One region of the Planococcus lenghuensis genome, then DNA from elsewhere that is predicted to be linked to it. Evidence: riboswitches for the same ligand, from Rfam matches in the RefSeq annotation. Region 1 holds a riboswitch; each other region holds the start of a gene.
The links. Region 1 has a riboswitch for thiamine pyrophosphate ahead of tenA (thiaminase II). Riboswitches for the same ligand answer to the same signal wherever they lie in the genome.
Positions count from the first base shown of each region.

Region 2: linked by a shared signal. The riboswitch ahead of B0X71_RS04205 (lipoate--protein ligase family protein) and the one ahead of tenA (thiaminase II) in region 1 are both predicted to bind thiamine pyrophosphate.
Region 3: linked by a shared signal. The riboswitch ahead of thiT (energy-coupled thiamine transporter ThiT) and the one ahead of tenA (thiaminase II) in region 1 are both predicted to bind thiamine pyrophosphate.
Region 4: linked by a shared signal. The riboswitch ahead of B0X71_RS09680 (YkoF family thiamine/hydroxymethylpyrimidine-binding protein) and the one ahead of tenA (thiaminase II) in region 1 are both predicted to bind thiamine pyrophosphate.

Region 1 covers NZ_CP019640.1:1,618,057-1,624,213, reverse strand. Annotated here, with positions in the region: gene thiD (bifunctional hydroxymethylpyrimidine kinase/phosphomethylpyrimidine kinase) at 1-655, opposite strand, end outside; gene thiM (hydroxyethylthiazole kinase) at 652-1,437, opposite strand; partial or broken gene tenA (thiaminase II) at 1,439-2,122, opposite strand; TPP riboswitch at 2,210-2,316, opposite strand; gene B0X71_RS08225 (hypothetical protein) at 2,455-3,021, opposite strand; gene B0X71_RS08220 (hypothetical protein) at 3,161-3,487, opposite strand; gene B0X71_RS08215 (universal stress protein) at 3,520-4,002, opposite strand; gene parC (DNA topoisomerase IV subunit A) at 4,156-6,157, opposite strand, start outside.
Region 2 covers NZ_CP019640.1:822,704-828,860, reverse strand. Annotated here, with positions in the region: gene solA (N-methyl-L-tryptophan oxidase) at 1-1,054, shown strand, start outside; gene lipA (lipoyl synthase) at 1,357-2,301, opposite strand; gene B0X71_RS04205 (lipoate--protein ligase family protein) at 2,298-3,134, opposite strand; TPP riboswitch at 3,242-3,348, opposite strand; gene B0X71_RS04200 (aldo/keto reductase) at 3,967-4,890, opposite strand; gene B0X71_RS04195 (glycosyltransferase family 2 protein) at 5,241-6,157, opposite strand, start outside.
Region 3 covers NZ_CP019640.1:932,903-939,059, forward strand. Annotated here, with positions in the region: gene B0X71_RS04655 (DEAD/DEAH box helicase) at 1-442, shown strand, start outside; gene B0X71_RS04660 (aminopeptidase) at 439-1,668, shown strand; gene B0X71_RS04665 (SGNH/GDSL hydrolase family protein) at 1,681-2,577, shown strand; gene B0X71_RS04670 (M20 family metallopeptidase) at 2,935-4,011, opposite strand; TPP riboswitch at 4,130-4,229, shown strand; gene thiT (energy-coupled thiamine transporter ThiT) at 4,318-4,890, shown strand; gene map (type I methionyl aminopeptidase) at 4,949-5,701, shown strand; gene B0X71_RS04685 (GntR family transcriptional regulator) at 5,840-6,157, shown strand, end outside.
Region 4 covers NZ_CP019640.1:1,879,565-1,885,721, reverse strand. Annotated here, with positions in the region: gene B0X71_RS09690 (universal stress protein) at 1-434, shown strand, start outside; gene B0X71_RS09685 (hypothetical protein) at 600-1,040, opposite strand; TPP riboswitch at 1,697-1,802, shown strand; gene B0X71_RS09680 (YkoF family thiamine/hydroxymethylpyrimidine-binding protein) at 1,897-2,487, shown strand; gene B0X71_RS09675 (ECF transporter S component) at 2,489-3,070, shown strand; gene B0X71_RS09670 (ABC transporter ATP-binding protein) at 3,057-4,493, shown strand; gene B0X71_RS09665 (energy-coupling factor transporter transmembrane component T family protein) at 4,435-5,229, shown strand; gene B0X71_RS09660 (IS1182 family transposase) at 5,522-6,157, shown strand, end outside.

The sequences.
Region 1 (6,157 bases):
CAGAAAACGTACAGCCGGTTCCATGTGTCTGATCCGTATCGATCCGCGGTGAACGGATCAGAAATGACTCCCCTGTTTTACTCATGTAAAAATCTTCAGCGATATCCGGATCCTTCCCGTGTCCGCCCTTAATGATAACGGAAGCTGCGCCTGCCAATACTATTTCCTGTGCCGCTTTCTCGCGGGAAGCTGAATTATGGATCGCTATGCCGCTTAGCACTTCCGCTTCCGGGATATTAGGTGTTACCACTTCGGCAAGCGGCAGCAAGTACGCTTTCAACGCATCCACCGCTTCCTGCTGCAGAAGCGAAGCTCCGCCTTTCGCAATCATGACCGGATCCACGACGACGTTTTTCCATCCGTAGCGCTGAATCCCTTTTCCTGTCGCTTCAATGATCTCTGCATCAAACAGCATGCCGGTTTTCAGAGCGGCAATCTGAAAATCCGTCCCGATGGCATCGAGCTGTTTTTCCACGGCTTCTCTTGTCATCGGATAAATCCCATGGACACCACGTGTATTCTGGGCGGTTACAGCTGTCAGAACTGATGTGGAATAAACCCCGAGTTCCTGAAACGTTTTGATATCCGCCTGAATGCCGGCGCCGCCGCCTGAATCTGAGCCGGCAATCGTCAGCACTTGTTTCATCATACTCATAAAGCCCCATCCTCCATTCGGTTAAGCTCATCAATATCGCTTTGTCTGACAGATGATAATGCATCAAGGAAAGCAGTTTGGAAACTGCCTGGCCCTTTCACATGCTGAGCTGCTTTCTCTCCGGCAAGTCCGTAAAACCGGAGTGCTTCTGCAGCCGCAGCAAGCGGGCGATCCGGTGACACTGCCGAGAATGCCGCAACCACAGCACTCAGCAGACACCCCATGCCCGTAACGGAAGTCATGATCGGATCACCGGATGCGTTTTCGATAACAGTGTCCCCGTCTGTCACCACATCGGTTTTTCCGGTGACAGCCACGATTACTGAAAGCTTTTTCGCCGAGCTTCGCGCAAGTTGGGTTATATCTGCTTCCCCTGCTCCGGCATCCACTCCTTTTGATTGCCAATCTGCCCCCATAATCGCAGCAAGCTCACCGGCGTTGCAGCGAAGGACGCTGACTTCAACTTCCTCCAGTATCCGCTTCACCGTTGACAGGCGATACGGCGTGGCTCCGGCTCCGACCGGATCCAAAATAACCGGAACTCCTTTTTTGTTTGCCGCTTTTCCGGCAATCAACATGCTTGTCACAGTTGTTTCATTCAATGTGCCGATGTTAAGTGAAACCGCTCCGGCGAGAGCCGCAAGATCCGCTGCTTCTTCCGGTGCTTCTCCCATGATTGGGGAAGCTCCGAGTGATAGAAGCCCGTTCGCCTGGAAATTTGAGACGACATGATTTGTAAGGCAGTGAATAATCGGCTTTTCGGCTCTGATTTGTGTCAGCATGTTACACACCCGCTTCTTTTTTGGTTTTTAGCGCCCAATTTTCCATTGTCCACGCCTGTTCCCAGAAATTCCATTCGTAATAGCTGCTCCGTCGGAAGCGCTCTTTCAATTCTTGTCGACGCTGTTCCGGCAAATCTTCTGCAAGGGAATTCATCCGATTAATTTGTTCATTCACCAATTCGCCGAACCATTCGGAACTGTAAGTCCCGATTCATTTCTCGAAAATCGGATGGTCGGGTTGTGCTCCCTTCAGGCGTTCGCCGGCTTCGTGATAGAGCCAATAGCAAGGTAGAATTGCAGCCAGCACGTCAGCAAGATCCCCTTCCGCCGAAACATGCATGTGATTTACATAGGCATATGCGCTCGGCGACGGTTCAAATGCGGCCCAGTCAGCTTCTGTCACACCAAGTAACGCCATGAATGATTCATGCAGCGCCATTTCTGCCGCACATGTCTGTTCTGCATGATGAGCGAAACTTCTCGTCGTTTCCAAGTCTTTCGCTTTTGCAGCTCCGAGTGCCTGCACTTTCGCAAAATGGGATAAGTAATACGCATCCTGCATCACATAGAACCGAAACACATCCAATGGCAGCGACCCTTCCGCGATTCCCTTTACGAATGGATGATTAAAGCTCGCTTCCCATAGCGCATCATTTTCCAACCGGATTTCCTCACAAAAAGTCATCTTTTCCATCTCCTTTTCTGCAAATAAAAAACACCGCTTTCCAGTAAAGGAAAGCGGCGTCTGCAATTCAGCTGAGATGAAAAATAAGCGTGCATTCGCCCACTTCCCTCCGCTGGTATGATCCAGATCAGGTTCAAAGGGTCCAGGCTCTGCCCGTCTCAGCCGTTTTTCATACGGCTCCCCTAGTGGATTGCGATATTTTGTTGTCGGAATCACTATACCATAAAAGCGAAACTTTCTCAAAAATGCTTAAACAGAACTTGCAGTTTACCGGAACAGCCATCAATAGCCGCCATGATATCCTTGAATTTCTGCTCTGAAAGCATGCTTGGTCAGCTGACCCACAGCATTTCCGTTTGCTCGACTGACCAAGTACTTTCCCGTTCCTTCAATTCCATTCGAAGTCCGATCGCACCGAGACCGCCTTTAAATTTTGTTCCTTCCATGATGGCCTCCGTCTTGCTGGTAAACCGAACGTCTTCAATCGTCAGGAGAATGCCATCAATGGTCATTGTCTCTTCATCCATCATTCCTTCCTGTTCAATTGTCTGCATGTCGCCTTCCCGGGTCTCCACCCCATAGGTATCTTCGAAATATACCAGGACCTCTGCGATCACTTCTGGCCCTGGCTTTTCCCCACTCTCTTCAGCAGTTTGTGGTTCTGTCGCCGCATTCCCCGTAGGCCCGCCGTCAGCTGCAGGCAGCTCCTCGAAATCAATGATCAAATACTCCATCCCTTCATTGAGCCCCGAATCTTCGGCCAGGAGGGTCTCAAATGCGGCGATATAGAATTCCGCCATTTCCTGTCTATTTTCTGCTTGCGGGCTCTCTGCTTGCCCGCAGGCAGAAAGACTGATTGTTATGATAATGAATGCCGATTGAATGATAGTATTCTTCATGTCCAGCCTCCGGATCAGTTGACTTAAATTCATTATATGTATTTACGACCAGTCTAACGTTATCAAGCAAAAAAGCACCGTCATCCGGTGCTCTTTGCCCAATTCTCTGCCGTATTTTGATCAGCGCTTTTACTGCGGATCACTCATCTTGTCCGGCTTCGATCATCAGGAATGTGGCCGTGATGATATGCATGATCATGCCTATGAGAGGAATCCAGCCAACAGCCGATGCGATAATGCCCAATATATGGCCCGTTCTTTTGCGGCCTGCTTGGATGGTCAGGATTAAGGCAACAATATGAAAAGCCAGCATGATGAGCAGTGGCATCCAATTCAAACTAATGATGAATAATCCGCCAATAATCGGGATACCTAGCGCCGCTTCCAGTCCGCCTCCGACCCATTTCAACACCCGGGTTTCGCTTGTAGGAATCGGTTTATGTTCAGGAACTTTTGCCAGTTTCATGCGCTCGCCTCCATGTAGGGAAATGCGTTTCTTCAGGCTTCCGCGGCTGCTTCATCGATTTCTTCTTCTGTCCGGACAACCAGCACATCACATGCACTCATCCTTGCGATCGACTGGGAGACACTGCCCATGATAAACCGTTCCACCCGGTTCAGCCCGCTGGCACCACAAATGATCAGATCTGCGTCAATTTTCCGGGCCACCCCGCGTGGAATCGTAACTCGTGGAGAACCGCGCTCAATAATGATCTCCACCGGCTTCACACCCGCCGCTTCCGCTTCTGCTTTATAGCGGTTCAACAGCTTTTCTGCCGCCTTTCTCGCTTGCTGTTCGCCTCCCCTCATGACAGAACTGTCATACATTTTATTCCCTTGGAACAAACGGGCATCCAAAATGTTGACTATGAACAAAGCAGCCCGGTTCCGCTGGGCAATACCAATGGATTTTTGAAACGCCCATTCCGCTTCTTTTGAGCCATCGACAGCAACAAGAATCCGATCATACTGTAGGATCATGGTCTTGTATCTCCTCTCGATCATTTACTTTTTATTATTCGACCTGCTTCTCCAAAGTTCCTGCATTGCCATTGCATCATTTCGGGACTAGATTCTTGCATACAAAAAAGCACCGCCCGCAGGCGATGCTTTTCATTTGTTTCCTATATTGTTTTATTCCGGCTGTTCCACACGATAAACAGTGACCGCCCGGCCATCCGTTTTCTCATCAAGCAGGAACGAACCATTGGAATACCGGTCTGCCGCTTTCAGTTTCTTAATACTGACCGGAATCCGGTGCCCTTTTTCGGTTTCAATGATAATTTCTTCCGTACCCTGTACTCCGATGACGCCTGCCACACTATGGGGATTGGACTTCACTTCCCGCAACATGACCAGCCCCCGTTTGGCACGGGTGCCTGTTTCAAATTCAGATGGCTTCATTTTCTTCACAGCCCCGCGTTGGGTGAGGAGGAGCAATTCAAAGTCTGGCCCTTCTTTGATCAGGAGAGCAGATACGGTCTCATCGCCATCTTTCAAGTTGATGCCTTTTACGCCCGCTGTCCTAAGTCCCGTCACCGGCACTTCCTCCATCTGGAATCGCACGCCGTATCCGAACCGGGTCGCCATGAAGAATTCCGGTTCATCCGTGTGGAGTGCTGCAAAAATCATGCGATCATCTTTCTTCAAATTCATCGTCTTGATCGGCTTCGAATAACGCTGCATCTGATAATCTTTCAGTGCCGATTGTTTCACGAGACCATTCGCGGAAGCTGTTACAATCGTTGCTTCCTCTTCAAATGATTTAACGGGCAGCACTGACAGAACGGCTTCCTCGTCGTCAAGCGGGACAATGCTCGATAAATGCTGGCCGAGATCTTTCCAGCGGATATCCGGCAATTCGTGAACCGGCTGGTAGACAAAATTCCCGGCTGTCGTGAAGATGAGGAGCGTATCCTGTGTATTCAAATTGCCTTCGAACAGCAGCATATCACTTTCTTTCATCGCGAACTCCTGGCCATTGGATGCTGCATGCGAGCGCAGGCTCGTCCGTTTGACGTAACCATCTTTCGTGACGGTCACGATCACTTCCTCGCTTGGCACGAGCAATTCTTTCGTGATTTTCAGTTCTTCGATCTTCTCTTCGATGACCGACCGGCGCGGCTCTGCAAATTGCTTCCGGACAGCGGTCAGTTCTTTCTTAATCACTTTGTTTAATTTTTTAGGGCTCGTCAGGATACCGGTCAACTCTTCAATTTTTTTGCGCAGTTCCTGCTCTTCTTTCTGAAGTTCCGAGATATCGGTATTCGTCAGGCGGTAAAGCTGAAGCGATACGATTGCTTCCGCTTGTGCTTCCGTGAACTTATACGCTTCTTTTAAATTGGTTTTTGCATCCCGCTTATCCGTCGATGCCCGGATCGTCTTGATCACTTTGTCGAGAATTGACAAGGCTTTCATGAGCCCTTCGACAATATGAAGCCGGTCATTCGCTTTCTGCAAATCGAATTCAGACCGCTTTGTGATCACTTCTTTTTGATGGTCGATATACGCATCCAGCAGTTTCGGCAAGGTCATCACCGTCGGCCGGCGCTTGTAAATCGCAACCATATTAAAGTTGTAGCTGATCTGCAGATCGGTATTCTTGTACAGGTAATTCAACACACCGGTTGCATCGATGTCTTTTTTCAGCTCAATGACCATGCGGAGACCCGTTCGGTCTGATTCATCCCGCACATCCGCGATGCCTTCCAGCTTCCGGTCAAACCGGAGGTCGTCAATCTTTTTGACAAGGTTTGCTTTATTCACTTCATACGGAATTTCCGTAATGACAATCTGTTCCTTGCCGCCTTTCAGGCTTTCAGTTCCCGATTTGGCCCGAACAACGATCCGGCCCTTACCGGTTTCGTATGCCTGGCGAATGCCGTCGGTCCCTTGAATGGTGCCCCCGGTCGGAAAGTCCGGCCCTTTCAGTACGGTCATCAGTTCCTCGACCGTCGCATCCGATTTATCCATGCGCATCAGCACGGCATCGAGCACTTCGTGGAGGGCGTGCGGCGGAATATCCGTCGCATACCCCGCGGAAATACCTGTCGATCCGTTGACGAGAAGACTCGGGAATTTCGCCGGCAGAACCGTCGGCTCGTTCTCGGTGTCATCGAAATTCGGAATAAAATCC
Region 2 (6,157 bases), 800 kb from region 1:
TCAGAAAGTGGTGCTGATCGACCCGCATGATCCACCCCATACACAAGGATCCCATCACGGGGAAACCCGGCTGATCCGTCACGCCTATGGAGAAGGAGAAAACTACGTTCCAATGGCGTTGCGGGCACAAAAGTTATGGGTGGAACTTGAACGGGAATCGAAACGGAAAGTCTTCCACCAGACAGGCGTCTTGAATTTCGGGACGCCCGATTCAGCCTTTTTAAAAAATGTAAGGCGCTCCGTTGAAGTCCATTCCTTGCCGGCTGATTTCCTCACAGCACAGGAGGTCAATGAAAGATGGCCAGGCTTCCAGCTGTCAGAGGAATTGATTGCCTGCTATGAACCGAATTCGGGTATCCTGATGAGCGAAGAAGCCATCCGGGCGTACCGGGAATTGGCAGAGAAGCACGGAGCTGAGCTGCTCGTGAATACACGGCTGCAAGAAATAATAGCAGCCGACAATGGCATAACAATAACCACTGATAACCAAACCGTTACGGGCCGCAAGCTGATCATCACAGCAGGAAGAGGAACAAACACCGTATTAAAACTGCTCGGCCAGCAACTGCCCCTTCAGCCGATGCGAACGAATGTCTCCTGGTTCCAGGCGGATGCGGAGTTGCACAGCCCGTCCATTTTCCCGGCATGGGCATATGATGATGGCGAGACAGGTTTCTACGGATTTCCGGATATAGACGGAGCAGGCTTGAAAATTGGAGACCATAACGCCGGTGTCCCTATGTCCCCTGAGGAAGCGTTGACTCCGTTCGGCACAGAACCGGAAGACGGCCAGCATGTCAGTGGATTTTTACGGACGCATATGGGGCTTGAACCTGTACAGCGGAAAGGGCAAACATGCATCTACACAAATTCACCTGACGAAGATTTCATCATTGATCACTTACCGGAGCACCGGAATATCATTGTCGCTTGTGGCTTTTCAGGGCACGGATTCAAATTCGCAAGTGCGGTCGGCGAAATCCTGAGCGACTTGGCGATACGCGGTAAAACGGAGGCCAACATTGCAGGCTTTACGATCAGCCGATTCAAGTAACTAAAAAGAGGTGCCTGCCGGCGGGTAACTCGTTCAGCTAATATGGTATAAGTCACAGAACAACACGCATTACTTGGATAGTTGTCTTAATAAGTGAACCAGCAACCTCACGTCCCATCACAGCGAGTTTTCACCCGCTCAACTTTTTGATCGATTCATCGATCCGTTTTTTGGAGGAAAAATGACCAAAAAAAGCGATCTGCGTTTTATTAAACAAGCGAGTTATGAAGTTAGCTCATATATAAAAGCTTTTACATTTTGAAAGAGGCATCCCCGAAGGAGTGCCTCTTTTGTTTAGACTTTTAAAATTCCACGTCTTCAAGTTCATCACCTTGGGACTCATAGCCCTTCATGTACTTGATGCGGCGCTGTGCAGCCGTTTCGCTCACTTGTTCATCAGCATGGTAAGACGAACGCACCATCGGCCCCGCTTCGCAATGCTTAAAGCCTTTTTCGAGTGCGATCCGCTTCAGTTCTTCAAACTCGTCCGGATGGTAATACCGCTCCACATTCAAGTGCTTGCGGGTCGGCTGCAAGTACTGGCCAATCGCCATAATGTCCACATTATGCGCCAAGAGATCATCCATCGCCTGCAGGATCTCTTCCTTCGTTTCTCCAAGCCCGACCATCAGACTCGATTTTGTCGGAATATGCGGCGCGATTTCTTTTACACGTGCAAGCAGTTCCAGTGAACGGTCATAGGTTGCTTTCGCCCGGACCCGTTTGGTGAGGCGCCGCACGGTTTCAATATTGTGGTTAAAGATATCCGGCTGGCTGTCCATCAAGGTGTGCAGGCTTTCATAATCACCTTTCATATCAGACGGCAACACCTCGACAGTTGTGCCCGGCATTCTTCTGCGGATGGCGCGCACAGTCTCCGCAAACACAGCTGCCCCGCCGTCTTTCAAATCATCTCGTGCGACTGCCGTCACCACGACGTGTTTCAGCTCCATAATTTCCGTCGATTCCGCGACCCGTTCCGGCTCACCCCAGTCGAGTTCATTCGGAAGACCGGTCTTCACAGCGCAGAACCGGCATGCACGTGTGCATGTATCACCCAGGATCATGAATGTCGCAGTGCGGCGTTCGCTCCAACACTCGTGGATATTCGGGCATTTTGCTTCTTCGCACACTGTGTTCAAGTTTTTTTCGCGCATCAATTTTTTCAGGTCATTATAAGTTTTGTTGGTGTTCAGCTTCACTTTCAGCCATTCGGGTTTTCGGACATGCTCATTCGCTTTTGTCACACAGATCGCTCCCCTTCTTTTTCTCTCAGGTAATTCCACTCATCACTGCTGTATTTCTGTTCAAGTTCATGTGCTTCCGCCAGCATTTCCGCCGGAGGATCGAACGGCTGCAGCGTGATGCTAAGGCCTTGTTCGAAACCCGCCTGGAAAGCGGCTTTCACTTCATTGAAACTTACCGGTTGTGGTAGAAGATCATTGATAGCCACTGCCCGGTTCCGAAATGCTGCACGCACTTTCTCTTTCACATGTTCATTCGGATAAATGAACAGATCGAACAACTTGTCTTCATTCAAAGCAAGCGGAATGGACCCATGCTGCAGGATGACTCCTTTTTTGCGGGTCTGCGCACTGCCCGCCGCCTTTTTGCCGTCCACGGTCAATTCATACCAGGAAGGCTCTTCAAAGCACACGGCAGAGCCGGATGCCGAGGTGCTTTCCGGGATTGCGAACTCCGTGCGGATGCCGAGTTTCTTGTAGCCTTCAAGCAATCCTTGCGACAGTACAAGATATGCATCCTTCACAGTTTTCGGCATCGCCGGATGCGCTTCTGAAACCAGCACGCTGTATGTAAGCTCCTGGTCGTGAAGCACCGCCTTTCCGCCTGTCTGTCTTCGGACGAGTGGAATACCTAGACGTTCTGCACTAACAGTATCAATGCTTCCATTCACTTTCTGAAAGAATCCGACTGAAATGCCGGCCGGTTCCCAGCCATAGAACCGCAGAACCGGGGGGATTTTCCCGTCACTGTGCCAGTTCAGCAACACTTCATCCATCGCCATATTAAAGGCGGGTGAATTGTGCCCTGAATCGATGAACATCCATGTGTCGTTCATGCTATTCTCCTCTCCGCTGCTGGTTAAGCCTCTCTTTGCTCTGCTCGTCTCAATCAATTAAAAAACACCGCTTTCCATGGAAGGAAGCGGTGTATGCAGGCACAGAAAAGGCATACGCGCCACTTCCCTCCGCTGGCATGGTCCAGATCAGGTTCAAAGGGTCCAAGCTTTGCTTGTCTCAGCCGGTATCAACCCGGCTCCCCCAGTGGTCAGCTACTATTATGTTCACTATCGAGCTTATCATGTTAACAGAAGAATCTCAATACATGATTAATAATTTGATAACGAAAAAAGGGAATTTCTGCCGGACGCAGATAAATTGCTCCAAATCCGGTTTTCCATTGGCTATGTCAGCGAATATTGTTGATATTTATGTTTCCTACGTAATCATGGTGAAAATCAAAAAAATAGTCATTTCGTAGAAGAACCGCTCCAGGCGGACGCTTTCTTACCAGTAGTCAAGCGTTTCCCTTCATTTATTTTATTGGAGAACAGAATGAATGAGGGGCCCGCAGTGGCGGCTTTCCGTTCCGGCGCTCGCTTTCCGCGGGTCCGCCTTTCGTGTTCTCTTTCACTTAGTAAGCATGGACGAAGAAACTTCTTTTCTTATTAACCAGCCGATTGTTCAATAAATTTGGATAAGAACCTTGTTTATTTGCTTCAAAAGATGGAGTAAAACAGCGGAGACCCCTGCGGGGATGCGAAGCGCGGAAATCCACTCGGGCATATAGCCTGAGTTAGTTCAGCGCAAGCCCGCGGAAAACGGAGCTCTTTTATGAATTATCAACAGAGTTATTTAACATAGCTTTCCCATTAAAACATACGATCATCCTTACAAAATCGTCGCAATCTCCGCCAAATCCTCTTCCGATAACTGGATGTTAGCTGCAGTCAGATTCGATTTCACTTGCTCCGGTTTTTTGCCTCCCGGAATCACTGCATCCACACCGGGCTGAGCGAGCAGCCAGGCCAGCGCCAAATTCGAAAGATCCGTCCCTTTCTTATCCGCCACTTTTTTGAGTTCTTCAACGATTGCCAGGTTCTTCTCGAATTCGCCTTCCTGGAACAGCGGCAAACCACGGCGAAAATCCCCTTCCGGCAATTTCAATTCTTTTGTATACTTGCCGCCAAGGAGACCGAATGCAAGAGGGCCATAGGCAATGATCGAAATGTCATTTTCCACGCAATACGGAAGAATATCCTTTTCAATCTCACGATTCAGCATGTGATACGCCAGCTGGACGGCATTCACATCATCCTCTGCATTGGCTTCTTTCAATTGCGCAAGCGACACATTCGATACACCGATCGCCCGGATCTTCCCTTCATCCCGCAATTTCGCAAGCTCGGCTACCGATTCACGAATCGGCGTTTTCCCGTCCGGCCAATGTATGTAATACAGATCCACATAATCCAACTGCAGTCGCTCAAGGCTGTCCTCCAGCGCCTGCCGCATATAGGCCGGATCGTTGTTTTTGGAATTCGTCCGCCAGTCACTGCCGCCTTTTGTTGCAATGACATACTGATTGCGGCCGTAATCTTTCAACACTTCACCGATCAGTTCTTCCGACCGGCCCTCCCCATAGACATCGGCTGTGTCCAGGAAAGTCACACCATGATCCAACGCCGCGCGAACCATGTGCTTGCCGTCTTCTTCATCCAGTCTGTTATACAGATTGTGACCGCCGACCGCATTCGTTCCCAAACCAAGTGTTGAAATTTGAATATCCGTCTTCTTCAATGTTGTGTACTTCATCCACTCATCCTTTCCGGTATTTCATGGGTTTATTATACCCGTAACATCCGGATGATGAACACCAGCATACTACGCCACCGGTCGGTCGCGCCTTCTGCATTGAAATGTGCCGGCACCTCTTCCCGAAGAGAAGGAAACTGGATCAATAATAAGCAAACACACCTGAAAATATCAGCACTATCAAAACGTTAAGCGCTTTTTCAGCAGGTGTCTCAGGAATAAAAGGACAGGGTGATTTTTTAATTCCCCTCTCCCCCTTTCTGTTCCCTGTTATACGAAAAATCGTTTGTCCGGTTCCATTGAGACCCGGCTGGATAAGCAGGGAAACAGGGAGAGGCGATCCAGAAAAATCACACCCATTTTCTTGGAGCGACATTAAAAGCCTGCATTCGTCTTTTCAATAGACTTTTCCCATAATAATAACCATAGAGAACGTCGATCGCTCTGCTCCTGATTAACTTTCCAAGTAATTTCTTCTCAAAATCACACCGCTGTAAATACAAGACGCTCTCATTCACCTGTTTATCGAAAATGATTTCTTCCATGTACTTCTTGATCGATCTTGCTGAGAGGGTACTGTTTGGATGGAACAGATTTGAGAAACAGGCTTCAATGCGCATCAGATAAAAGTTTTCAATGGATTCTTTGTTTTGCCCGGAATACACTTGATTCCTGCATAAAAAACTTCGGACCTCAGCCAACAGCATCTGCTGGTTTTCGAACAGATTCGGCCGGAATATACTTGTGATGGACTGATCATTGGAGTGGCTATAATTGTACAGGGCCTCAGGAAGGATATTGATGCCATGGCATCTGTCCAAGTAATTAAGATTGAACAGCAGATCTTCTCCCCGGATGATCTCCTGATCAAAGACAATTCCCATGTCTCGTATAAGGGCAGCATCATAGAGTTTATTCCAGTTGAAATGAATATAATAATCCTTAAAGAGTTCGCCGAACCAAGGCAGCAATTCAAATTTTCTGTAAGTACCCGCTTTCTTAAAACTAGAGCTTTTAAGGCAAATGATGTCACTCCCATTCCACAGTACGTCTTTGTATCCGCAAATCACCAGCTGTGTGTCAGACCTCATTGCACGTACCAGTTTCTCTGTCATTTCAGGCTCAAGAAAATCATCCGAATCAGCAAACTGGATATATGTACCTGTTGCCGCTTCAAGCCCGGCATTCCGTGCGGCGGAAGGACCTGCATTGGCCTGATGGATCACTTTCACCCGCGTGTCTTTCTCGGCATAGTTCTCACATAGCC
Region 3 (6,157 bases), 690 kb from region 1:
AGGCTTGGCGTTTATCAATAATCTCGATCAGTTGCTGATGAAAGAAAATAAGCTTAATTACCGGGATGCAGGTGTTGTGGCACTTCATTCGGAAATGAAGAAGGAAGAGCGGAAGCAAGCGCTTGAAGCCTTCCATAGCGGTAAAGTGCCCATTCTGTTAGCAACGGACGTGGCGGCCCGGGGTCTCGATGTAGAAGGTGTGACCCATGTTATCCATGTGGATGTGCCGCAAACTCCTGAACAGTATTTGCACCGATCCGGCCGGACGGCAAGAGCGGGGGCGGACGGGGAAGCGTTGACGCTTCTGTCTTACGCTGATGAACGGCAATATAAGCGCATTTCAAAAGAGCTGCCGGCCCGACCGGTTCAGAAAGTCTGGGACCGAGGCAATCTGATTGAAGGTTCATCTAAAACCATTGCTAAAAAGGGGAGCCGGAAATGACATTTCAGGAAAAACTGGAACAATACGCAGAACTGACAGTCAAAGTAGGGATCAATGTACAGGAAGGGCAAATCCTGCTGGTCAGTGCAACGACTGATACACTGGATTTTACTCGTCTCGTTGTCAAAAAAGCATACGAAGCGGGAGCGAAACGCGTACAAGTTAATTACACAGATCCGGTGCAGACCCGAATGCATTTTGAGCTGGCGCCCGATGAAGCATTCCGGGAATACCCGGAATGGTCCGTAGCCCAGCGCGATGAAGTGATTGAGACGGGCGGCGCATTTCTGTGGATCGATGCCGAAGACCCGGATTTGCTGACAGGTATTTCGCCGAAGCGGCTCTCGGACGCACAGAAAGCGGCAGGGAACGCGCTTGAGCGCTATCGTTCTGCAATTGTTTCCGATAAAGTGGCGTGGTCGATTGTGGCTGTTCCATCGCCGGAATGGGCAAGTAAAGTGTTCACGGGCTCGTCGGATGAGAAAGCTGTTGAAAAGCTGTGGGAAGCGATCTTCAAAATAGTCCGGATCGGTGAAGGCGACGCAGTTGCGAAATGGAAGGACCATATTGCAACATTGGAGACAAAAGCGGCCGCACTGAACGATAAACGGTACAAGAAGCTGCATTACCGGGCACCAGGCACCGATTTGACAGTTGAGCTTCCAGATAAACATATTTGGACGACCGGTGCTGCAAAGACACCTGCAGGCATACCTTTCATTGCGAATATGCCGACAGAAGAAGTCTATACAGTACCGCTGAAGCATGGCGTGAACGGGCATGTCACCAATACTAAACCGCTCGTATATCAAGGAAATGAAATCGATGGATTCACGCTGACATTCGATGGCGGGAAAATCATCAAGGCAGAAGCCCGTAAAGGCCAGGAATTATTGGATGAGATGATCGTTTCGGATGAAGGCGCTGCCTATCTTGGAGAAGTGGCATTGGTGCCGCACCGATCACCGATTTCAGATTCCGGCATTATTTTCTACAATACATTATTTGATGAAAATGCATCGAATCACCTGGCAATCGGTGATTCCTATCCGACCTGTGTGGAAGGTGCACGCGGACTTGAACGCAGTGAGTTGCAGGGAATCGGGTTGAATACGTCGATTGTGCACGAAGATTTCATGATCGGCAGTGCAGAAATGGATATAGACGGGATTCTGGCAGACGGCACAGCAGAGCCGATATTCAGAAGTGGCAGCTGGGCGTTTTAAGGAGTGAGGAGTTTGAAAAAAGTTTTACCTGCAGCACTGGCGGCATTCATGCTCACATCAACCGGAGTGCCGGCTGGCGCAGAGACGACAGAACCTGCAGCATATGTGGCGATCGGTGATTCACTCGCAGCCGGTCAGACACCGGATCAGGCGATCGATGCCGGATATGCAGACCTGATCGCACAGGAGCTGATGCGTAATCAGCCAGTCGCATTTTATACGAAAGACTTAGCTTTTCCCGGCTTAGCGGCAGGTGATGTGCTGGAGCGGATAGAGTCGGATGAAGCGCAAGATGTATTAAGTAAAGCCAACCTGATTACAGTTTCAGCCGGTGCCAACGATTTATTGCGGCTCGTGCAGGCTGACCCGGCCACCGGTGCCATCACATTCGACCAACTGACGGCCAATTTCGTCTTAAATAACGCCCGTGAACAGATTGAACTGCTGCTGGCAGAACTCGCAGAACAGGCACCGCAGGCAGACATCTATGTCATGGGTTATTACTTCCCGTATCCACACGCCAATGACCTTCAAAAGCCGGGACTGGTAAAACAGCTTGAACTGTTGAATGTTATTCTTGAACAAGAAGCGATCGATGCCGGGGCAGTGTTCGTCCCGGTCGCCGAGGCGTTCGGCACAGAAGCGGTGACGGAAATTCCCAACCCGGCTGACGTGCATCCAACGGTTACCGGCTATCAGAAAATGGCGAATGCTTTCTTTGATCAGTATAAATCCGCCTGGCAAGTGGAAGCGGAAGAATTGCCACAGCCGGCACCGGTAACGTTTGAAGAGCTCCGGGAGCAGCGGGATCAACAGGAACAGCAGAAGTCTGCAGCGCAACCCACCGACCCTGTCAGAGAAGCAGAATTAGATACACTGGCTCTGTCAAAACCCCGGATATTTTTATGAAGATAAAGGCTGGCAAAATGGATTTTTCATTATCAGCATCCTGCCCAGCTGTTTTGACCAAAATTTGCTAAACACGATTATGGCCTATCCACACAGAAAAGCCGCACCGGTAAACTATAACCGGTGCGGCTTTTTGACGATTCAGTGACTTCTTGGATTTGCAGGACGAGGACGTGCCGCTGGGTCGGTTTTCCCTGACCGTTTTCGTTTGTTCAACGCCTTTTTCACAATTGGATATGCAATCGGACCGTATTTCATAGCTGTTTTCATTAATCGTTTTAGTTTCATAGAAGAATCTCTCCATTCATTTATGATCTTATTGGTATGTTTCCCGCGGAGAGATGTTGGCAAACATGCTTAGGACTCCAGTGCGTGAGCGACAAGAATATCCCTGTAATCTTCCACACTTGAAATTGAGACATACTCGGCGTTCCCATGCCAATCATCACCGGCTGGTCCGAATTCGATTGCTCCTTCACCGCCTTCGATGGCAGCTGCATAGTAACGGGTATCGGCAGCGCCATGCTGGCCGAAGAGAACGGGTTCGGTATCTGTCTCCTGACGAATAATCTCCTGAAGCCGTGCAATATATGGATGGGTGTTAGAAGTCACAAGAGCTGGTGTAGAGCCGCTCGCTGAGTATTCCATATCGAGGTTCAGCTGATCGCCCAAATCCCGCATCTGCCGCTCGATCTCTTGGGGATCCTGGGTTGGCAGAAACCGGATATCGTACGACATGTAACATAGTTCAGGAACTACGTTATACCGGTCTCCTGCGTTGATTTTTGCCAGATTCACTGATGGCTTATCGTAGTACTCAGAAGATTCCTTAGTGAAAGGCAAGTCCTGTAAGGCGGTATGGTACTTCATAGCCGCTTCGATGGCATTTATGCCTTCCCATGGCCGGCTTCCGTGTGCCGGTTTTCCTTTAAAAGTCATGTCCATGTGGATGATCCCTTTTGATTGCAGGCCGATCTTCAAACGGGTCGGTTCACCTGCGATGATAAAATCACCGGTGTAGCCCTGAGAAACGAGCCATTCAGATGTATGGTGTCCGCCGATCTCTTCGTCGGTCACAATGTGCAGCTGGACGATGCGTTCAAGTTTCGTCTCATCGAGATCGATAAACGCCTGCATCATTGCTGCAACACCAGCTTTCATATCGGCAGCTCCGCGTCCATACATCCGGTCCCCCTCCACCAACGGTGCAAACTGCTCTTTGTGCCCTGGCACGACATCAACATGGCCATTCCAGATAATGGTCTCACTTCCTTTGCCTTTCGAGGCTGTCAGCATGAGATATCCCAGATTATCATGGAGTTGAACATCCGCACCGCGTTCCTCGAGCCAACTGGCGCAATAACGCAATGCATCGTTAGCGCCTTCTTTCGTATCACTTTTGAACTTAATCAATTCCTTCAACAATTCAATCATTTCAATAGTCTCCTTTCTGATCGCTTCTATTCTATTCCTTTACCCATGATGCACGACAGGAAACTGCGTTGCAACCGATGGGGGAGTCGTGTACAATATATAATGTAATTGAATAATAGTGCACCACAAGGGGAGCATTTTGCTGAGAGTGAACATTTTGTTCTGACCCTTTGAACCTGTAAGTTAATGCTTGCGCAGGGATGTGGACGGAAATGAGACCTTTACCGGTGTCAGGCTCTGTCCTGACGCCGTTTTTGTATTTCCAGTTCTGGCGGCCTTTTGTTGGTGCAAAAGGAGGAGTTTGTTGTGAGGAATAAAAAGACATTAGTGTTGATGGAAATCGCCATTTTTGGGGCGCTTGCCTTTGTGCTCGATTTCATTGCATTCAAGATGCCGCAGGGCGGATCGGTGAGTCTGGTGATGATTCCGCTTGTGCTAATGACATTCAGACGGGGGATCGGCGCTGGAATTGCGACCGGTTTGCTGGTCGGGCTGCTGCAAATACTGGCAGGACCGTCTGTAGCGCCATTGACATTCGGATTCGTCGTCATGCAGGTCATCCTGGATTATCTGCTTGCTTATGCAGTGGTCGGATTCGCCGGTGTCATGCGCGGGATGTATCTGAAGGGCCTGAAAGCGGAGAAAAAAGGGAAGATGGTGGCGGCTGTTGTTATCGGCACGCTGATCGCATCGATTCTTCGCTACCTGGTGCATGTCACCACGGGTTATCTGTTTTTCGGCATGTACGCGGAAGGCAATCCGCTCGTTTACTCAATTGTCTATAATGCAACCTACATGATCCCGCTCTTTTTGCTCACGGCTGCTGTCTGTTCTGTTCTGTTCATCACGGCTCCGCGCCTGACAAACCCGGAACTCTGACCCGCGGATTCTCTTATGGTATAGTAAATAGAGAATTTTGCTGAAAGAAGGGTATTAGATGATTGCAAAAACAGAACAGGAAATTGAAAGTCTGAAAAAAGCAGGACAATTGGTGGCGAAAATCAGGGAAGAAATGAAGGCAGCCACCAAACCAGGTATCACAACGAAAGAATTGGATGAGCTCGGCGGCCGGCTGTTTGAAGAACTTGGCGGTGTATCGGGCCCGAAAGATCAGTATGATTTTCCCGGTTACACATGCATCAGTGTCAATGAAGAAGTGGCACACGGCATTCCAGGGAAACGGGTGATTCAGGAAGGGGATATCGTCAATATCGATGTTTCCGGTTCTCTTGATGGTTATTTTTCTGACACGGGCATTTCATTTGTTGTTGGAGAAGGTCACGAGGATAAGCAAAAGCTGATTGACGCAGCCGCGCGGGCGTTCGAGCGGGCGATGTCGAAGGTGAAACCGGGTTCCAAGTTGAACCAGATCGGTAAAGCCGTAGAACGGGAGGCGAAGGACCAGGGATTGTTTGTCATCAAGAACCTGACCGGGCACGGCATCGGCAAATCGCTTCATGAAGAACCGCAGCACATTTTAAATTATTACGATGCCTGGGAAAAAACCTTGCTCAAAGAGGGCATGGTGCTGGCGGTTGAACCGTTTATTTCCCAGAAAGCGGAACACATTATCGAGTCAGGCGATGGATGGACATTCATCACCCCGGATCAGTCGCTCGTTGCACAGATTGAACATACCGTGCTGGTTACAAAGGAAGGACCGGTACTGCTGACAGAGCTGGAGGAATAATAGTCTTCCGGTCAGTATCGACTATCGGTTAATTGCACATTTCGACGGACACCCGCTCAAGTGAAGCGGGTGTTTTTTTAATGCTGAAAAGTCGTTTTGAATGTTGCCTTATTAAGTGATATGCGATATATTGCTTTCATGAATAAAAAACTAATTAAACCGATAAAAAGACTGTCGCTTAGAGATGAAGTTTACCAAACCTTGAAGAAATCCATCATCAATATGGAATTGGAGCCGAATGAGCGCTTAAATGACAAGGAGCTGGCGCAGCAATTCGGAATCAGCCGCACTCCTGTCAGGGAAGCGCTAAAGCGACTGGAAGACGAAGGGCTCATTGAATCGCTCCCGGGATCTTCAACTCGAGTAGCGCCATTGAAACCGGAAGAGGCAAAGCATGCATTTGTTGTCATTGCAGCGTTGCATGCCTTGGCGACGCAGCTTGCCGGTTCCTTGATA
Region 4 (6,157 bases), 260 kb from region 1:
TTGCGATTGACGGTTCCAAAGAAGCGGAATGGGCGTTTAAAAAAGCGATTGGCTTGGCCGACCGGAATGATGCCGAATTATGTTTAGTGAATATCATTGATACCCGTGCGCTTACGATGGTCGGTAACGCGAACCCGGATTACGCAGAGGGGCTACGTAAATCGAATCAGAAAATGCTGGATGACTATAAACAGCAGGCGGAAGCGGCAGGAATTCAGCGCGTGGACACAGTCGTGGCCGTCGGTTTTCCAAAGACGGCGATTTCCCGGAATGTTGCAAAGAAATTCGACGCCGATTTGATCGTGTGCGGCGCAACCGGCATGGGCCCTATTGAACATTTCCTGCTCGGAAGCGTCTCAGAACATATCGTACGCACCAGCCGATGCGACGTGCTGGTCGTCCGCACCGAAGAGCACGCGGAAGCCAATAGCTGAGATCCAAGATGCCCAAACTGAGGAATCGTCAGTAACGCAGCTGCCTGCGAGATGGAAAACGGGCGGCTGCGCTTCTTGTTCTGAGCTGCGAGACGCGCAATTCACCCGAGTGAACGACAATCAAAACTGCAGGAACTGTTCGTATCCTTCGTTGAAGAAATTGAATTAGTCCTCTTCCACTTTTTCATCATCCCGGTAGACATGCATCTTGTGTTTCGATATCACGTGCAGGTTCTCATAATGATTTTGAAGCAGCCGCTCCGCATATTTGGCTTCCACTTGGCTGATGGCTCGCTCATCACTGTCCGTCAGTCTCATACCTTCTCCTATATAGACGTATTGGTCTCCGTATTCTCCACCTTTATCCAAGTACTGCTTAACAATATAAATGCCTTCATCATCGTAATAACCGTAGTTTCTCGGCGTCAGAAGGTACGATCCTTCAACTTCCCCAAATTTCGTGAGGTCATCCGCCCCCACCATTTCTTCCACTTCGTTTTCGTTCGGCACAGGCTCATACACCCACATGAACCACCCGAACGCCACTATGCCTGCAACAAATAAAACGGGGGCAGCGATCAGCAACAGCAACCATTTCCTTTTCATCTTCTCCCTCTTTTCTTTTCGAACGGGATCACGCATTATTCCTTGGATTGCCAACCCTTTTCTCTACGTTTAGTTTACCGCAAATTTCCATAAAGCCAAAAGTTCTCATGGCATATATGCCAGTAAAGTACCCGGCAAAAATAACTGCTCAATTAAATGCTTCGCCGCGTATCTTTTGAGATTAATGCAATCATGTACATCCAGGTTCTTCTCAAGAGCTCCAGACCTGAAATGCCGATATTAAGTGCCGTTTCCGTCAATGACCTTTAATAGGTCTATTTGGCTGTATAGCCGTTCCGGTAGTTTTATCAATAATCCGTTAACTTAATAGAAAAACCTTAAATCACTGGTACATATCTGCTTTTCGGAATCAAAAAAAGGGTAATTATACGGGTTGTCTTTTTGTTGCCCCTCCTGGTTTTCGCTTGATTTGCCGCTGTCTCGGAAATCCTGTAATAGTCGGAATGCACACGCTAAAAACATGAGGTTGAGAGCACGCCGGGCCGGCTAATCTTTTTCAGTCATTCTCTTCACGTCCCTCCGCTATCACCGATTTTGATTGATCTCTATTCAAGAACCGGTTTACATCCGTTTTTCCCTCCTGTACACTGAAGGTGCCGGAAACATCCGGTACATGACAAAAACTGCATACCGTTTTTCTGCACTGGGGGTGCCCACTTTGGCTGAGATGCGAGCGCGAGCTCCGATCCCTTATGACTCGATCCGGATAATACCGGCGTGAGGAAGTGCAGTGACGTTCCGTACACTTCTTTTTGTTTGATTGCTATGGATACGTGGCTGCATCTTCGCGGATGCGGCCTTTTTTCATGGACTCAAACACAAGGAGGAATTCAAAATGGAACAACAGCACTGCGGCACAAGCCCGATCGTCGGCTTTCGGTTTTCGCTTCATCCGATGAGCGACCGGTTTATCGACATCATCAAAGGGGCTCTTCACGAAACCGATACATCCCGGGTCTGGATGCATACCGATGACGTCTCAACCGTCATCCGGGGCAAGCAGCCACACGTCTTCAATGTCGCTAAAGCCCTTACGCTTCATGCGGCAAAGACCGGTGAACATGTGGCATTGTCCGGCACCTTTTCTGCGGGTTGTCCGGGTGACACGGAAGGCGATGTGTATTTGAAAGCGGATGATGAACTCCAGAACACAGACGACCGGAACCAATATGTCTCTTCGCAGTTCGCGCTCTATCCGATGAATAATCCGGACTACATGGCGATCATTTACCGGGAAGTCGACCGGGCAAAGGCGCGCGGCGTCTTCAACGACTCGATGCATTACGCAAGCGGCATCCATGGCGACATCCATGACGTCTTTGCCTTTTACGAAAAGGCGTTCACGCATGCCCGCTCCAGTCGATTCCCGCATCTCGTCATGACCGTCTCGATGAGCCTCAATAGCCCGTCGCACGGAGGGCAATAATATGCTGAAGTCATGGAAACTGAAAGAAATCATCTTGATGAGTGTCTTCGCCGCTGTGTTCGGCGTGGTTTACTTGCTATTCGTCCATATCGGAAACATCTGGGCCGGGTTCATCGGCCCCATCGCCTACGAGTGGATCTTCGGCATTTGGTTCATTGTCTCGATTCTGTGCGCGTACATCATCCGGAAGCCCGGTGCGGCGCTCGTGTCGGAAACGGTGGCAGCGGCTGTCGAAGTCATGCTTGGCAATGCGATCGGCCCACGGCTCATTCTGTCCGGCATTGTCCAAGGACTCGGCGCAGAAGCGGTATTCGCCGCAACGGGCTATAAGCGGTATCAGACGTGGGTGTTGATGCTGGCCGGTGCCGGGTCCGCCGTGTTCAGCTTCGGCTATGGCTATTTGCTGTCGGGCTATGCGGCACTGGATCCGTCGTTTGTGGCACTCATGTTCACGTTGCGGGTGCTGAGCGGGGCGTTGATCGCCGGACTTGGCGGCAAGTATTTGGCAGATGGTCTGCTGTTGTCCGGTTCTCTCCGCGGTTATGCCATTTCGTATGACAAAAAAGGTGATGCCCGTGTGTGAACCGGTTATTTCATTTGAAAACGTTGCATTCCGCTTTCCGGACGAGGAGCGGAATACATTGCAGGACCTGTCTTTTGAGGTTCATCCCGGGGAGCGGCTCGTCATCAGCGGTGTGAGCGGATCGGGCAAAAGCACGCTCTTGTATTTACTGAACCGGCTGTATCCCGATAACTGCGACGGAGTGCTCACGGGTCACGTTCAGCTGTTCGGGAAACCGGCTGCAACTTACGCGCCCGGCGAGATATGCCGGCAGACAGCGACGGTGCTTCAGGATCCCGATGCGCAGTTCTGCATGCCCACAGTCGAGCAGGAATTGGCATTTACGCTGGAGAACCTGAAGATCGGCCGGACAGAAATGGAGAGCACCATAACTGCTACATTGGAATTAACCGGTCTGACTCCATACCGTCATGCAGTCATTCAAACGTTATCCGGCGGGATGAAACAGCGGGTCGCACTTGCCTGTGCGATCGCCATGCAGCCGGAAGTGCTCGTGCTGGATGAGCCGATCGCCCATCTTGATCCGTACAGCGCACAAGCATTCATTGAGCTGTTGGACAAACTGCAGGACACCCATGGCTGGACCGTGATCGTCGTCGAGCACCGGCTGGAGTTATGGGAAGGGTTCTTTACGCGGGAACTCGTCCTTAACCAGGACGGGGTACTGCAGGCGGACCGGCCGTTTACCGCTCCCTGCTCCCCGCCGTTTCCCGTTAAACGAGCTTCAGCGCTTGATGACATAGCATTAAAAGCACAAGGCGTATCGGTTTCGATCAATGGCATTCGCATACTTCAGGATATCTCGCTCACTGCGGCAGCGGGAGAAATTATGGTGATCGCCGGTCCGAATGGCAGCGGGAAGTCCACGCTGTTAAAAGCTTTATGCGGAATCGTGCGGATCGATTCAGGGAAATTAACAGGGCTCACCGCCGGCTATGTGCCGCAGTCCCCGGAGTATTTGTTCATGACACAGCGGGTGGCGGATGAACTGACTTATTCCGGGTGCTCCACTGCGGAAGAAATCCGGATCATCGCCGACCGGCTCGGTCTTCGGTCCATTTGGGATGCCCATCCGTTCGCGGTCAGCCACGGACAGAAGCGGCGCGTGGCGACCGGGGCGATGATGGCCGATAAACGCCAGGTTCTCCTCATGGATGAGCCGGCAGCGGGCCAGGATGCGGCTGCTCTTTTGGAATTGGCGGCACTCATCACGGAACAGGCCCGCTCCGGCATGACGGTCGTAATTGTGACGCATGACATGGCCTTCGCCGCAGCGGTCGCAGATTCGGTACTGCTCATGAAGGAAGGTCGGCTGTCCCGGAAATTTCTCCCCGCCGAACTATGGCAAGAGCCGGATGTATTGAATGCTTATCATTTGGTATCACCGGAAGGAGCGGCTCGGCGTGCAGCGCATTTTGCATGACATGAACCCGGCGGTGAAATTGGCCATCGTCACAGGTTCCGTCCTCGTCCTGGCGTTGTTCTTCAATCCTTGGACGCCGCTGTTCTTTTTTATCGGCATCGTGGTGATCCAAGCGTTTTTCAGCCGGATTGCCTGGAAACGGTATGTGCTCTTTATGCTGCCGTTCGTCATTACAGCGGCCGGGTATTTGTGGACGACCGTTGTGTTTGCGGCGGATACGGAAGGACCGGTCATCTGGAGCTGGGCCGGCATTGACGTGACGGCCGAACAATGGAGCCGGGCGCTGTCGCTCGCTTTCCGGGTGCTCGCTTTTTCATCGGTATCTTTACTGTTTGCGTTTACGACGGATCCGGTGAAGTTTGCGCTCAGCCTGATGCAACAGCTCAAACTATCACCGAAACTCGCCTACAGCATGCTCGTCGGCTATCAATTCCTGCCGGTGCTCCGGGAGGAATTCATCCAGATCCGCCAGGCCCAGCGGCTCCGCGGTATTGGAACGGAAACCGGGCTACTGCACCGCGTCCGCAACATCCGTCGCGTCTTGATGCCCATGCTGGCTGGCGCAGTGCGAAAAGCGGAACGGACGGCCTTTGCCATGGAAGCCCGGGGATTCACGGGTGAGCCCCGGACCGTTTTCTTTGAGCCGGTTCCGCTCACTCGGACCGATGCAGCGATGGGGATGGTGTTTACTGGTCTGCTTTTGGCAAGCTGCATCGGAGGTGTGAATCTGTCCTGACGTTCAATTAAATACAAGGGGCTGTCCCGAAAGGTCATGAAAAATGACCTCGAGGGGCAGCCCCTTTTTTCTATTCGTAAAGAAGTAGCTGGGGTTCGGCCCGGCGGACGCTTTCCGCGGGCACGGCTTCAGACGCTTCCCTCGCTATACTCGGTCCAGGGTCTTCAGCTCGTGCTGGTCCCGCAGGAGTCGCCGCCGGCCTTCCCGCTAGTCAAGTCATCAATGCATACAAAAATCGTCCGTTTCTGTAAAATGGGAGTTACCACACAACCACTCAGAAAGGACGATTTTTATGCGCAATCCAACGATTGCTTCTACCGATTATACCATGCAACCACCTCTTCCGTCAGGTGAATTACTTGAACACGAAACCGCAGTTTCCACCCAAGGGCGCCGGCCGGCGCCCGCATTCAAACCGTATGATCCGACCCAGGCCTTATCCATTCCTGATATTGGCGCCCTGATTCCCGACCATCATGTGGCTCGTGTGGTGGATCAGTTGGTTGAGGCTTTCCCCGATGAGGTGTTGACCGCCTGCTACCCTGGCGGGGGGCGACCACCCTTCCACCCGAAACTGATGCTCAAAGTTATTCTCTATGCCTATTCCCAAAAAGTTTATTCCTGCCGGGGCATCGCCACGATGCTGCACGAGGATCTTCCGGCGATCTGGCTGGCGGCGATGCAGAAACCGGATTTCCGGACCATCAACCATTTCCGGAGCGTCCGAATGGGAGCGGTCATCGATCAGTTATTCGAGTTCACTGTTTTGGAACTTCACCGGCAAGGGTTTGTCGAGTTTGAGAACTACTTCCTGGACGGGACGAAGATGGAAGCGGACGCCAATAAGTATAGCTTTGTCTTCCGTAAGGCGGTGACGGGGCGGGAAGCGAAACTGAAAATCAGAATTCAGGAAACGCTTCAGGAAATC